Regions from separate parts of the Serratia sp. Res13-Sevr-LER1-36-b genome, predicted to be linked through region 2. Evidence: predicted binding sites of a transcription regulator. Region 2 holds the regulator's gene; each other region holds the start of a gene.

Region 1 (4,234 bases), on a different contig from region 2:
CCGCCAGACGTTGAATGTGCTGCGCGGCGATCGGCGGCTGATTTATTTCACCCTTGGCAGCACGTTAGGCGCGGTGGTGTTTGGCCAATTTACCGGCTATCTGTCGCAGTATCTGATCATCGTTAGCGATGCCGAATTTGCTTACAAAGTGATTGGCGTGGTGATGATCGTCAACGCCTGCATCGTGATCGCCCTGCAGTATCTGCTGAGTCGCGGTATGCGCCAGGACAACATGCTGCGCTGGCTGATGCTGGGCACGCTGTTCTTCGTCCTGGGGCTGATCGGCTTTATGCTGGCAGGCCTTTCGATATGGCTATGGGTGCTGGCCATGGCGATTTTCACCCTGGGGGAAATCATCGTCATTCCGGTTGAATATATGTTTATCGACTTTATCGCCCCGCCGCACCTGAAAGGCAGCTATTACGGCGTGCAGAGCCTGAGTAATCTGGGGGGGGCCATCAACCCGGTGATGTGCGGTTTCCTGCTGAGCTATGCGCCACCGCCGGTAATGTTCCTGGTGTTGATCGCCGCTGCATTGTTCAGCCTGCTGTTCTTCTTCCTCGGCCATCGGTTGGCGGAACAGCAAAAGCCGCTTGCCAGCCTGAGCAGCGCGGAATAGCCTGGCCCGCTACACTTAAGGTGGGCCACGATCTTGCCAAAATGGCATGATAGGCATAGCGAGAATTCATGATGCGTTTTGTGGCGTAGCTCACAGTTTAATTGTATGATGAATGCGTCAACGTCAACGAGAATGCACTATGGGCAACCTATTTAACCTGTGTTGGAAATATGTCAGGGCGATCGTGCTGATCTACCTTAGCCTGTTCGCCGGTAACGCCATTGCGGCGCTGTTGCCGATCGCCATACCCGGCAGCATTATCGGGATGTTGATCCTGTTTGCCCTGCTCTCCTCACAAATTCTACCGGCCAAATGGGTCAAGCCTGGCTGCCATCTGTTTATCCGCTATATGGTGCTGCTGTTTGTGCCAATCGGCGTCGGTATCATGAAGTATTACGACCAGATAGTTGACGATCTGGCTCCGTTGATCGTGTCTTGCCTGATCAGTACGCTGCTGGTATTTGTGGTGGTTGGCTATACTTCACATTACTTCCACCGCGAGCGCCCCATCCTCGGTAAAGCAAAAAATGCGGAGGATGAGCAATGATGCAAAATATCTGGTGGTCTTTACCGCTGACCCTGGTGGTATTTTACGCGGCACGCAAGCTGGCGCAAAAGCTCCACATGCCGTTACTGAACCCATTATTGGTCTCAATGGCGGTGATTATCCCGCTGCTGTTGCTGACCGGCATTCCTTATGAACGCTACTTTCAAGGCAGCAAAATCCTCAACGATCTGCTGCAACCGGCGGTGGTCGCCCTTGCCTTTCCGCTATACGAGCAGATCCATCAGATCCGCGCGCGTTGGAAATCCATCATCACCGTCTGCTTTATTGGCAGCATGACCGCGATGATCAGCGGCGGTGCCATTGCCCTGCTAATGGGAGCCAAACCCGAAATTGCCGCCTCGATTTTGCCAAAATCGGTGACGACCCCGATAGCCATGGCAGTAGCCGAGTCGATTGGCGGCATCCCGGCCATCAGCGCGGTGTGCGTGATTTTTGTCGGTATTCTGGGGGCGGTCTTCGGCCATTCGCTGCTGAGTCTGTTGCGGATCAACACCAATTCATCGCGCGGTTTGGCGATGGGCACCGCTTCGCATGCGTTGGGTACAGCACGCTGCGTAGAAATGGATTACCAACAGGGCGCATTCAGTTCGCTGGCTCTGGTCATCTGCGGGATTATCACTTCGCTGACCGCGCCGTTTGTGTTCCCGATACTGCTGCGGCTGTTTGGGTAACGGCTTAAAACCTGCGATACATCTCGCATTTATAGTTTTCATTGCATCTGTTTCATTAAAAAATAGATACAAATCACATTTTGTTGTGGGCCGGTTGCCTAGAATGTTAACCCGTTAACTTGTTGAGAGACTTCCTTATGCATTCTCGCTTTCACTCCGCCTACAGCGAATTGCCTGCGGCCTTGCAATCCGCCCTGCTGCCTTATTTAGATGCGCCTGATTTCGCAGCCATGTTCAAGGCCGAGCAGATTGCGGCGATCAAGCAACAGTGCGGGTTGGATGACGATGCTCTGGCCTTTGCTCTGCTGCCATTGGCGGCTGCCTGCTCGTTAACGCCGATTTCGCATTTCCACGTGGGGGCTGTGGCGCGTGGCGTCAGTGGCAACTGGTATTTTGGTGGCAACATGGAATTCCGTGGTGCACCTATGCAACAAACCGTGCACGCGGAACAGTGCGCTGTCACGCATGCCTGGCTGCGTGGCGAAGCCAAGCTGGTCGCGGTCACCGTCAACTACTCGCCATGCGGCCACTGCCGCCAGTTTATGAATGAGCTTAACAGCGGCACCGAGTTGGAGATCCACTTGCCTGCACGGGCAACCGCCACGCTGGGCGATTACCTGCCTTACTCCTTCGGCCCGAAAGATCTGCAAATCAGCGAGTTGCTGATGGATCCGGTCGATCACGGTTTCCAACTGACGCTGGATGATGAATTGGCGAAAGCTGCCCTAGATGCCGCCAACCGCAGCCATGCTCCTTACAGCACCGCCCATAGCGGCGTAGCGCTGGAAGCCGAAGACGGCAAGGTTTACGCTGGCCGCTATGCAGAAAACGCCGCGTTCAACCCTAGCCTGCCGCCATTGCAGGCCGCGCTGATCCTGATGAATGTCTCCGGTGGTGATTGCCAGAAAATCCGCCGTGCCGTATTGGCAGAAGCGGAAGGCGCAATCCTGACCCAGTGGGATGCCACCCGCGCCACCCTGGCGGCCTTGGGCTGCGAAGACGTCCAACGCGTCACCTTCTGATCCCTCAGGCGGAGCCACCGTGCTCCGCCACAATCCGGCTAAAAAACCAGCAGCAAGCGACAATTCCTCATTATTTACTAACAAATGCTGTACATATTTTGCCGATATCTTAGGATCGGCAGTAATAAAGCTTACCCTAGGCAAAGAGTAAAACTGATGGAACTGGAATACGAAAGCAAACGCCCTCTCTACATCCCCTACGCTGGCCCCATTCTGTTGGAGTTCCCGTTACTGAACAAAGGCAGCGCCTTTTCTGAAGAAGAACGCAGTAACTTCAACCTGCACGGCCTGCTACCGGAAGCGATAGAAACCATCGAAGAACAGGTGGAACGCGCTTACCGGCAGTATCAGGATTTCAAGAACGATAACGACAAGCACATCTACCTGCGCAATATCCAGGACACCAACGAAACGCTGTTCTATCGCCTGCTGGATTCGCACCTGAGCGAGATGATGCCCATCATCTATACGCCAACCGTGGGTGAAGCCTGTGAGCATTTCTCCGATATCTATCGCCGCGCGCGTGGGCTGTTCATTTCCTACCCTAACCGCGATCGTATCGACGATATGCTGCAAAACGCCACCAAGCAGAACGTTAAGGTGATTGTGGTCACCGACGGGGAACGCATCCTTGGCCTGGGCGACCAGGGCATCGGGGGCATGGGTATTCCAATCGGAAAACTCTCTCTGTACACCGCCTGTGGCGGCATCAGCCCGGCCTATACCTTGCCGGTGGTGCTGGACGTCGGCACCAACAACCCGCAACGCCTGAACGATCCGCTCTACATGGGGTGGCGGCATCCGCGTATTTCTGGCGATGAATATCACGCCTTTGTGGAAGAGTTCATCCAGGCGGTGAAACGCCGTTGGCCGAACGTGCTGTTGCAGTTTGAAGATTTCGCCCAGAACAACGCCACGCCGCTGCTTAATCGCTATCGTGATGAGCTGTGCTGCTTTAACGACGATATCCAAGGCACCGCCGCCGTGACGCTGGGCAGCCTGATTGCCGCCAGCCGTGCCGCTGGCAGCCAATTGCGCGATCAAACCGTTGCCTTCCTGGGGGCCGGTTCCGCAGGTTGTGGTATTGCCGAGCAGATCATCGCCCAGATGAAATCCGAAGGGTTGAGCGAAGAAGAAGCCCGCTCTCGCGTGTTTATGGTTGACCGTTTTGGCCTGCTGACGGATAAGTTGCCGAACCTGCTCGATTTCCAGAGCAAACTGGTGCAGAAAAGTGCCAATCTGGATCAATGGCAGGTGGAGAGCGATGCGATCTCCCTGCTGGAAGTGGTACGCAACGCCAAGCCGACCGTGCTGATCGGCGTCTCCGGCCAGCCGGGGCTGTTTACCGAAGAGC
Region 2 (4,234 bases):
ATGATGGTCAGCAAGATCCAATAGGGTTTTGGCAGGTTGAACAGCATGCCCAGGCTGCTGCCTGCCGCCAGAATGACCCCCAGCCTGGCTGCGTTGCGCAGGGCGTTGGATTTAAACGACAGATAGCTCACCACCGCGGGCCAGAACGGCAGACGTGACTGATTGGCCATCAGATTGCGACGGTAAAGCGGGTGCTGGGTGCGCAGCAGGCGTGCGATGCGGCTGAAGTGGTAATAGCAGAACTGACCAACCGGGTTATCGGCGTGCTGTGAGGCCACTTTTTCCAGCGCCGCCAGCTCATTCTTCATACTGAAACGCGCAGAGTGCCGATGATAGAGAATATCGTCGGCCACCACCCGCAGGCGCGTGGCGATCACCTGGGCGTTGCGGCGGATAATCGCTTCGGCCTGGCTTTGCTCTACCAGCTTTTGCACTTCTTCCGGCAGATGCAGGCTGACGGTAATGTGCTCTTGCAAATCGAGCGCCACCTGAAACGTACGTTGCAGGCGCTTTTGCTCCAGGTTATTGGCATGGGGCAGGAAATTAAGCTGTTGGTATAGCAGACTGATCAGATCCATCACTTTCTGTTGGCGTTGCAACAGCGGCGGCAGGGCAGTTTCTGGATCGGTATGTTGCGTCAGTAATGAGTATTTGGCTTCAAAATAGTCGGCCAACTGCATATACAGCTGGCTTAAGGATTCGCGCATCGGCTGCTCTTTCCACAGCTTGAACCAGGCCCAGGTAAACAACCCGTACCAGGCGGTGCCGACGATATACAGTAAAGGGGCATGCCAGATTGGCACGGTGCCTACCATGCTGAGGGAAAAGATGGCGGCAACCAGTGCGGCTGGTAGCAGGCGGGCATGCAGCGGACTGATCTCACCGCTGACGCCGAGCAACAGCGCCATTCCCAACATCAGTAAGGGCAGGGGAAGCTCCCACAGCAGGGCTTGTTGCAGCAGAAAGCTACTGAGTGCGAATAGGGATCCACCCACGACCAGGCGTTTGAAAAAGCGTTTGTGTGGCGTATCCAGCCCGGCAATGTTGCAGCAGGCGGGCACCAACGAGAACAGCATGCCGAGTTGCAGGTTGCCAATCAGCAAACCAAACGCCACCGGCAGGCACAACACCAGCGTTTGCCGCAGTGCGTAGTTGACTTCCGGGTGGTAGATCAGGCGGCGCCACATGGTTGGCTATTCAGTAGGTAAAGAAACGGCGCATTGCTGCACCGTTTCCCTGGGGATTAACGCGTACCGTACACGACAATGGTTTTGCCGTGCGCGGAGATCAGGTTTTGATCTTCGAGCATTTTCAAAATACGACCGACGGTTTCACGTGAGCAACCGACGATTTGGCCAATTTCCTGGCGGGTGATTTTGATCTGCATGCCGTCTGGGTGAGTCATGGCATCAGGTTGTTTTGCCAGGTTCAGCAAGGTCTGAGCAATGCGGCCGGTAACGTCAAGGAAGGCGAGGTTACCCACTTTCTCTGAGGTGACTTGCAGGCGGTTAGCCATCTGTGCGGACAGGCGCATCAGGATATCCGGGTTAACCTGGATCAACTGGCGGAATTTCTTGTAGGAAATTTCAGCCACTTCACAGGCGGTTTTGGCCCGTACCCAGGCGCTACGCTCCTGGCCTTCTTCAAATAATCCTAGCTCGCCGATGAAATCCCCCTGGTTAAGGTAGGACAGGATCATCTCTTTGCCTTCTTCATCTTTAATCAGCACCGCGACGGAGCCTTTGACGATGTAGTAAAGCGTTTCGGCCTTTTCACCTTGGTGAATCAGCGTACTCTTCGATGGATATTTGTGGATATGGCAATGAGACAGGAACCATTCGAGAGTCGGGTCTGTTTGCGGTTTGCCGAGAACCATTCGCTGTTATCCTCTGTTGTTATCGCTGCCTTGTATCACAGGGGTCAGAGTTCCCTGTAAAACGTGCTTATAGCCCGGTGTTTTAATTGTGGCTATCAACAGGTTTTGAGGCGTGTTATAGAAATACGCTTGTGCTCTAGCATATTAACTTGCAGGGAGAGCTGCAAGCTACATTCTGTTAACAAACCAATATAGGGGCCTTTCCTTGGACGTATCCCTGAAATCGGTGACCTGGAAAGAGTTATTGCGGCTCTGTTTGTAGCACAGAGTGAGGCGGGTGTCTTGTGTTGTCTCGCTTCAGCATGATTAGCATCAGGTTACGTTGCCAGAATGTATGCGAAAGCGTACCCTGTTTTTAAGAAATTAACCGGAGTGTGTAACATGCAGGCAAGAGTTAAGTGGGTAGAAGGGCTGACATTCCTGGGTGAGTCTGCGTCCGGCCACCAGGTGTTGATGGATGGCAACGCGGGCGATAAAGCGCCAAGCCCGATGGAAATGGTGTTGATGTCCGTTGGCGGCTGTAGCGCCATCGATGTGGTGTCGATCCTGCAAAAAGGGCGTAACGATGTGCGTGACTGCGAGGTTAAACTGACCTCCGAGCGTCGTGAAGAAGCACCGCGTCTGTTTACCCATATCAATCTGCATTTTATCGTCACCGGCAAAGGGCTGACCGACAAGATTGTGGAGCGCGCGGTGGATCTTTCCGCCGAGAAATACTGCTCCGTCTCCTTGATGTTGGGTAAAGCCGCCAGCATCACCCACAGCTTCGAAATCCGCGAAGTGGCCTGATCCTACCAAGGGTAGCGCAGGCAGTGGGCACGCAATAAATCAAGAAATCGCCGTGCCGTCACGGTTAGCGGCGATTTCTGTGAATACAGCACGCAATATTGCGCCTGCGGCAGCGTGTCGATAGGCAATGCCACCAGCCGATGCTGCAAATGGAACGGTGCACTCATCGCCCGCGCCACGATAGTCAAATAATCCGCCTCTAACACCATGTTCAAGCCACAGGTCACAGAGTCCGAGCGAATGGGCGAACGGGTCAATTGCTGATAGAAGGTGCCTAACATCGCGCGCAACTGCTGGTAATACCCCATATCGGTTTCCGGTAATAACCACTTGGCCTCACGCAGTTCGTCCAGCGAGGTTGCCTGCGCCAGTGGGTGCCCCTGGCGTGCGATAATGCAAAAAGAGGCGTTGAACAGCGGTTCACGCACCAGATCCTCCAACGGCAGTTCCGGGCTGACGGTACCCACGGCAAAATCCAGGCGGCCTTCGCGCAATGCTGGCAGCAGCGTAGACAGCTGTGCTTCGCGGATCAGCAGATTGGCCTGCGGAAACGGCTGTTTGAAGGCTTCGACCAGATCCGGTAATACCGTCAGGGCGAGTAGCGAAGAGCAGCCAATAGCGACGTTACCTTGCGAATGCTGATTCAACTGCTGGATCTCGTCGGCGGCGCGCTGCAATTCCTCCAGGATCAATTGCATTCGCAGGGCGAAGGCGCGGCCGGTTTCGGTCAGCGTCATTCCTTGGCTGCTGCGATTGATCAACTGGGTTTCCAGGATCTGTTCCAGTTCACGGATGGTACGGCTCACGGCAGGCTGAGACTGCTCCAGCGCGCGCGCCGCCCCGCGAATACTGCCGCTGCGGATCACCTGCTGGAAGACTTTCAACTGTTGTAACTTCGGTAAATAGCGCATTCCCCACCCTATCAATAAAAAGCATCACCCCTTACAAAACTGTATCTTATGCCGCTCGGCAAAAGGCGATAATTTCAGCGTGTTATTGTAAGTGACTGTTATTAAAACTATAAAGTGACCTTGATCACATTATTAAATACGCCGGCCCTGCGGGTGGGCTGCCTGGGTGATAACTTAAAGGGATATCGGCGATGAAAAATCGTTCGCTAATGATTTTTTTGCTGTTTGTGGGCTATGTCGTGGTGTACATCGATAAAACCGTGATGGGTTTTGCGCTGTTACCTATCGAACACGAATTCAATCTACAGCCGGAACAGCTGGGCTACATTACCGGGATGTTTTTCCTGGCGTATTCCCTGTTCCAGATACCGGCGGGCTGGCTCAATGACCGCTTTGGCTTTAAGAAAGTGCTGTGCAGTTCGTTACTGCTGCTGGGGGGATTTGCCCTGTGCTTCGGCATTCTGGGGTTCGGCCTGGGCCTGCTGGTGACGTTCCGCTTCCTGTCCGGTATTGGCCACTCCGGCTATCCGTGTTCCTGCGCCAAGGCGGTAGTGGCGAATTTCCCACTGGAACAGCGCACCTTCGCGCAGTCCATTCTGCTGTCCTCCGCCGGGTTGGCGATGACCGTCGGGCCGCTGGTCGCAGTCTATTGCCTGGA
Region 3 (4,234 bases), on a different contig from region 2:
CATGTTGCCGCCGTGGGCATCTGGTGTACCGCAGGAGACCGGCTCTTCGGCCGGGGCGACGCCAATCACGCCGATCATCGGCTTTAACGGCCAACGCACGCCGCCGGGCAGCAATGCGAAGCCGTCTTTCAGCGGCACGGTGCGGATCTGTGGCTGTTGCAACTCATCGCCAATGACGCCCAGGCCTGGAGCGGTGACCATGACTGCCTGATGGCTGGTTGGGGTAATACGTTTAATTTCTACCCTTAACACATCGCCGGGGTTTGCATCCTGCACGTAAACCGGCCCGGTAGCCGGGTTGATGCGGCTCCAGTCCAGTTCGGTGAAGGCGGCCTGTTCGGAGGCGATTTGATCTTCGAAGCAGTCACAGGTTTCAAAACAAACGTCGCTGCCGCTGGCAACGGTAGCCACAGGGGCGTTATCGCGCGACATGGCATATACCACGTTCGTACGTGAGATCTTTTCCATGGTGATTCCTATAATGAATAATGAAGCCTGGTTTTTATTATTTATGGCGATAATGATAATTGGGCGAACCAGCGCCAATTCATCAATAAATCACACCCGCAGGGGCGTAAGCAAGCACGCGAAAGCGGTAGCAGAATGAGCATTTTGGTTGGATTGGCAGGATATGCTTCAAACAATTATTGCGGTGGTTTATTACCCGTAACTATGGCGGAAATTTCCGCATAACCGATCGGTTAACCCGAATGAATACAGCAGAGTTCTCAGTAGAGAATGGGAATCAAATGAAGGTAAATACTTTCGATAATTGGTATTAATAAAATGAGTAATCGTTTTTATAGCAGTAAACGCTATATATCAGCTACAGCAAACTTATTACCCTGGAGTGAACTCCAGGGATAATGGGGAGCTTCAGCGATAGCCCTGATACACTTCCGCCACGCGTTTAAAGTATTCCGTCAGGTAATTGATACATACCTGCACCTTGAGCGGCAGCTTGTCCTTCTCGGTGTACAGTGCGTAAACCGGGCGGGGTTCTGAATGGTAGCGTTTGAACAGGATCTCAATCTCACCGCGTTTAATCTCTTCGATGACCCACATCAGTGGCGCATAGGCAATCCCGGCCCCGGCCTTGAGCCAACGGATCATGGTTTGTGAATCGTTGGTCACGAAGCGCCCCTGCGGGGAAATGCGCGTGCTGATGCCTTCGGGAGCCATCAATTCAAACTCACTGTCTGGCCGTACGCTGTATTCCAACCAGGAAAAATTCACCATATCCGCCGGTTTTTGCGGTGTCCCGTGTTGAGTCAGGTAGCTTTTGGCGGCACAGACCACCATCGGCATCGAGCCCAGGCGTTTGGAAAACAGGCTGGAGTCCTGTAGTTCGCCGGTGCGGATCACCACGTCCAGGCCATCGGCAATCAGATCCGGGGCCGGAATGCCGGTGACCAGATTAACCGTCAAGCCAGGATATTCTTGCAGCATGTCGGCGGTCATGGTTGCCAGAACGTTTTGCGCCATAGTGGAGGAACTGCCGATGCGCAGCGTGCCTATGGGCGTATTGTTCAGCGCATAAAGTTGTTCATGGACCTCGGCGGCTTCCTGCAACATGCGGCGGCAGCCCTGATAGTAGATTTTACCGGCTTCGGTCAGGCCGATACTGCGCGTGCTGCGGTTAAGCAGCTTCACCTGTAGATCATTTTCCAGTTTGGACACTGTCTGGCTGATGGATGAAACACTCATGTCGAGCTGGCGTGCCGCCGCGGTAAATGACCCACATTCAACGACTTTGGCAAACACGGACATCCGTTTTAGTCTTTCCATTGTTCACTCTGGCTTAAAAGTGATTTAGATCACAGATTATAGATGAGTTGATAGTAAGCAGGCTAATATAACGCGTCGGGTGTAAAGATCTTCTGAACGCTTGAGCGTGGTCAGCCATGCCGCGGTATACTGCCGTGGCTGCACGATCCCTCCGGTTATCCATACATTCCCTCTCGCGGAAGCCTGCTGTTAGCTTAACCCTTTTTCAGGTTTATGGCCTGGTCAACTACCAGATCATAGCGTTTGGCGTCCGTGCGCTAGAATGTAAATGGAATGTGAAATCAGCAGGGAAAACCCCCGGTGTAGTAAACAATTAAGGATAAAGTGATGAGTTTGCTTCCGGTTATGGTCATTTTTGGACTGTCGTTCCCACCGGTATTTTTTGAGCTGTTAGCGTCGTTGGCCCTGTTCTTCGTCATACGCCGCCTGTTGCAGCCGACCGGGATTTACGATTTTGTCTGGCATCCGGCGTTGTTCAATACCGCGCTGTATTGCTGTTTGTTTTATCTGATTTCGTGTCTTTTCGTTTGAGGCTGCTGTGAAAACTCTGTCATTAAAAATACTTCGCATTGCGATCACCTTGCTGCTGGTCCTGCTGGCGGCCATCGCCGTGTTCAAGGCCTGGGCGTTTTACACCGAGTCGCCGTGGACGCGTGATGCCAAATTCACCGCCGACGTGGTGGCGATTGCCCCGGACGTCAGCGGTTTGCTGACCGACGTGCCAATCACCGACAACCAACTGGTGAAACAGGGCCAGATCCTGATGGTGATCGACCAACCACGTTACCAACAGGCACTGGCCGAAGCCAACGCCGATGTGGCCTATTATCAGACGCTGGCGGCCGAGAAGAAGCGTGAAGCGGGCCGCCGTGTGCGCTTGGGGATCCAGGCGATGTCACAAGAAGAGATCGACCAATCCAATAACGTGCTGCAAACCGTGCAGCATCAGTTGGCCAAGGCGATCGCCGTGCGCGATCTGGCGCAGCTGGATCTGGAACGGACCACGGTGCGTGCGCCAGCAGACGGTTGGGTCACCAACCTCAACGTCCACGCGGGGGAATTTATCACCCGTGGTTCTACTGCGGTGGCGCTGGTGAAGAAAAACAGCTTCTATGTCATCGCCTATCTGGAAGAAACCAAGCTTGAAGGGTTGAGCAAAGGCGATCGTGCCGAGATCACCCCGCTGGGCAGCAACCGCATTATGCACGGCACCGTCGATAGCCTGGCCGCGGCGGTGAATAACAGTAGCAGCACCCCAAACAGCAAAGGGCTGGCGTCGATCGACAGCAATCTGGAGTGGGTGCGTCTGGCGCAGCGCGTGCCGGTAAAAATCATCCTCGATGAGAAAGATCAGCAGCACTCTTACCCGGCGGGTACCACCGCGACCGTGGTCATTACTGGTAAGAACGATCGTAGCATCGACAGCGGCTCGCCGTTTATCCGGCTGATGCATCGGTTGCGCGAGTTCGGCTAATGAACAACCCAACCTTTCTGCGGCTGCGGTTTGCCTGCAAGCTCAGCTTTGCAATCGTCTTCGCCCTGTTTGTCGGTTTCCACCTCAATCTGGAAACCCCGCGCTGGTCGGTGCTAACGGCGGCCATTGTGGCTGCCGGCCCGGCATTTGCCGCCGGGGGGGAACCTTTCTCTGGTGCCATTCGCTATCGTGGCTGGCTGCGTATTATCGGCACCTTTATGGGCTGTTTTGTCGGTTTGCTGATTATCGTTACCTGTGCCCGTGCACCGGTGGTGATGTTGATGCTTTGCTGCGTCTGGCTGGGGGTCTGTGTCTGGATCTCCTCGCTGGTGAAGGTCGAAAACTCCTATGCCTGGGGTCTGGCAGGCTACACGGCGCTGATTATCATCGTCACGTCCGCAACGACCACCACTTCACTGCTGGCCGCGCCACAGTTCGCCGTAGAGCGCTGTAGCGAGATCGTACTCGGTATTCTTAGTGCGATACTGGCCGATTTGCTGTTTTCCCCGCGTTCGATCAAACAGGATATCGATCGCGCGGTAGATCAACTTATTGTGGGGCAGTACAAGCTGATGCAAATGTGTATCAGCGATGCAGAGAAAGAGGAGATCGACCGCGCCTGGAGCGATCTGGTTAAAAGCACCACCGCCATTAACGGGATGCGCAGTCACTTGATGTTGGAGTCGTCACGCTGGCAGCGGGTCAACAGCCGCTTGCATGCGCTGCATACGCTTTCGCTGACGTTGATCACCCAGGCCTGTGAAACCTACCTGATTTTGCTCAATCATCCGGATGTGGTGAAGGAAAATATCCGCGAGCTGCTGATGGTCCCGGCGGAAACCGCGCAGGAAGTTCGCAAGCGCCTGAAGCTGGTGCGTCAGGTGCTGTCAACCAACCGTAGTGATGAACATCTGCCAACGGTCACCGGCTGGGTGGGGGCGGCAACGCGCTATCTGCTGGTGGCAAAAGGCG

Evidence for each region. The regulator CRP, encoded in region 2, controls carbon source genes, mostly activating them, when cyclic AMP is high. The targets are predictions, from matches to a motif close to ATGTGANNNNNNTCACAT.
Region 1: the regulator CRP is predicted to act here: its motif matches at 1,920-1,937, upstream of cdd (cytidine deaminase).
Region 3: the regulator CRP is predicted to act here: its motif matches at 1,806-1,823, upstream of aaeR (HTH-type transcriptional activator AaeR).

What each region holds. Positions count from the first base shown of each region.
Region 1 covers NZ_JADACK010000005.1:15,815-20,048, reverse strand. Annotated here, with positions in the region: gene IMQ33_RS01200 (MFS transporter) at 1-619, shown strand, start outside; gene IMQ33_RS01195 (CidA/LrgA family protein) at 759-1,166, shown strand; gene IMQ33_RS01190 (CidB/LrgB family autolysis modulator) at 1,163-1,858, shown strand; gene cdd (cytidine deaminase) at 1,996-2,880, shown strand; gene IMQ33_RS01180 (NAD-dependent malic enzyme) at 3,037-4,234, shown strand, end outside.
Region 2 covers NZ_JADACK010000045.1:7,755-11,988, forward strand. Annotated here, with positions in the region: gene IMQ33_RS25810 (YccS/YhfK family putative transporter) at 1-1,187, opposite strand, end outside; gene crp (cAMP-activated global transcriptional regulator CRP) at 1,244-1,876, opposite strand; gene IMQ33_RS25820 (OsmC family protein) at 2,258-2,665, shown strand; gene IMQ33_RS25825 (LysR substrate-binding domain-containing protein) at 2,668-3,576, opposite strand; gene IMQ33_RS25830 (MFS transporter) at 3,768-4,234, shown strand, end outside.
Region 3 covers NZ_JADACK010000019.1:54,981-59,214, reverse strand. Annotated here, with positions in the region: gene IMQ33_RS13600 (acetamidase/formamidase family protein) at 1-468, opposite strand, end outside; gene aaeR (HTH-type transcriptional activator AaeR) at 877-1,788, opposite strand; gene aaeX (p-hydroxybenzoic acid efflux pump operon protein AaeX) at 2,116-2,319, shown strand; gene aaeA (p-hydroxybenzoic acid efflux pump subunit AaeA) at 2,327-3,262, shown strand; gene aaeB (p-hydroxybenzoic acid efflux pump subunit AaeB) at 3,262-4,234, shown strand, end outside.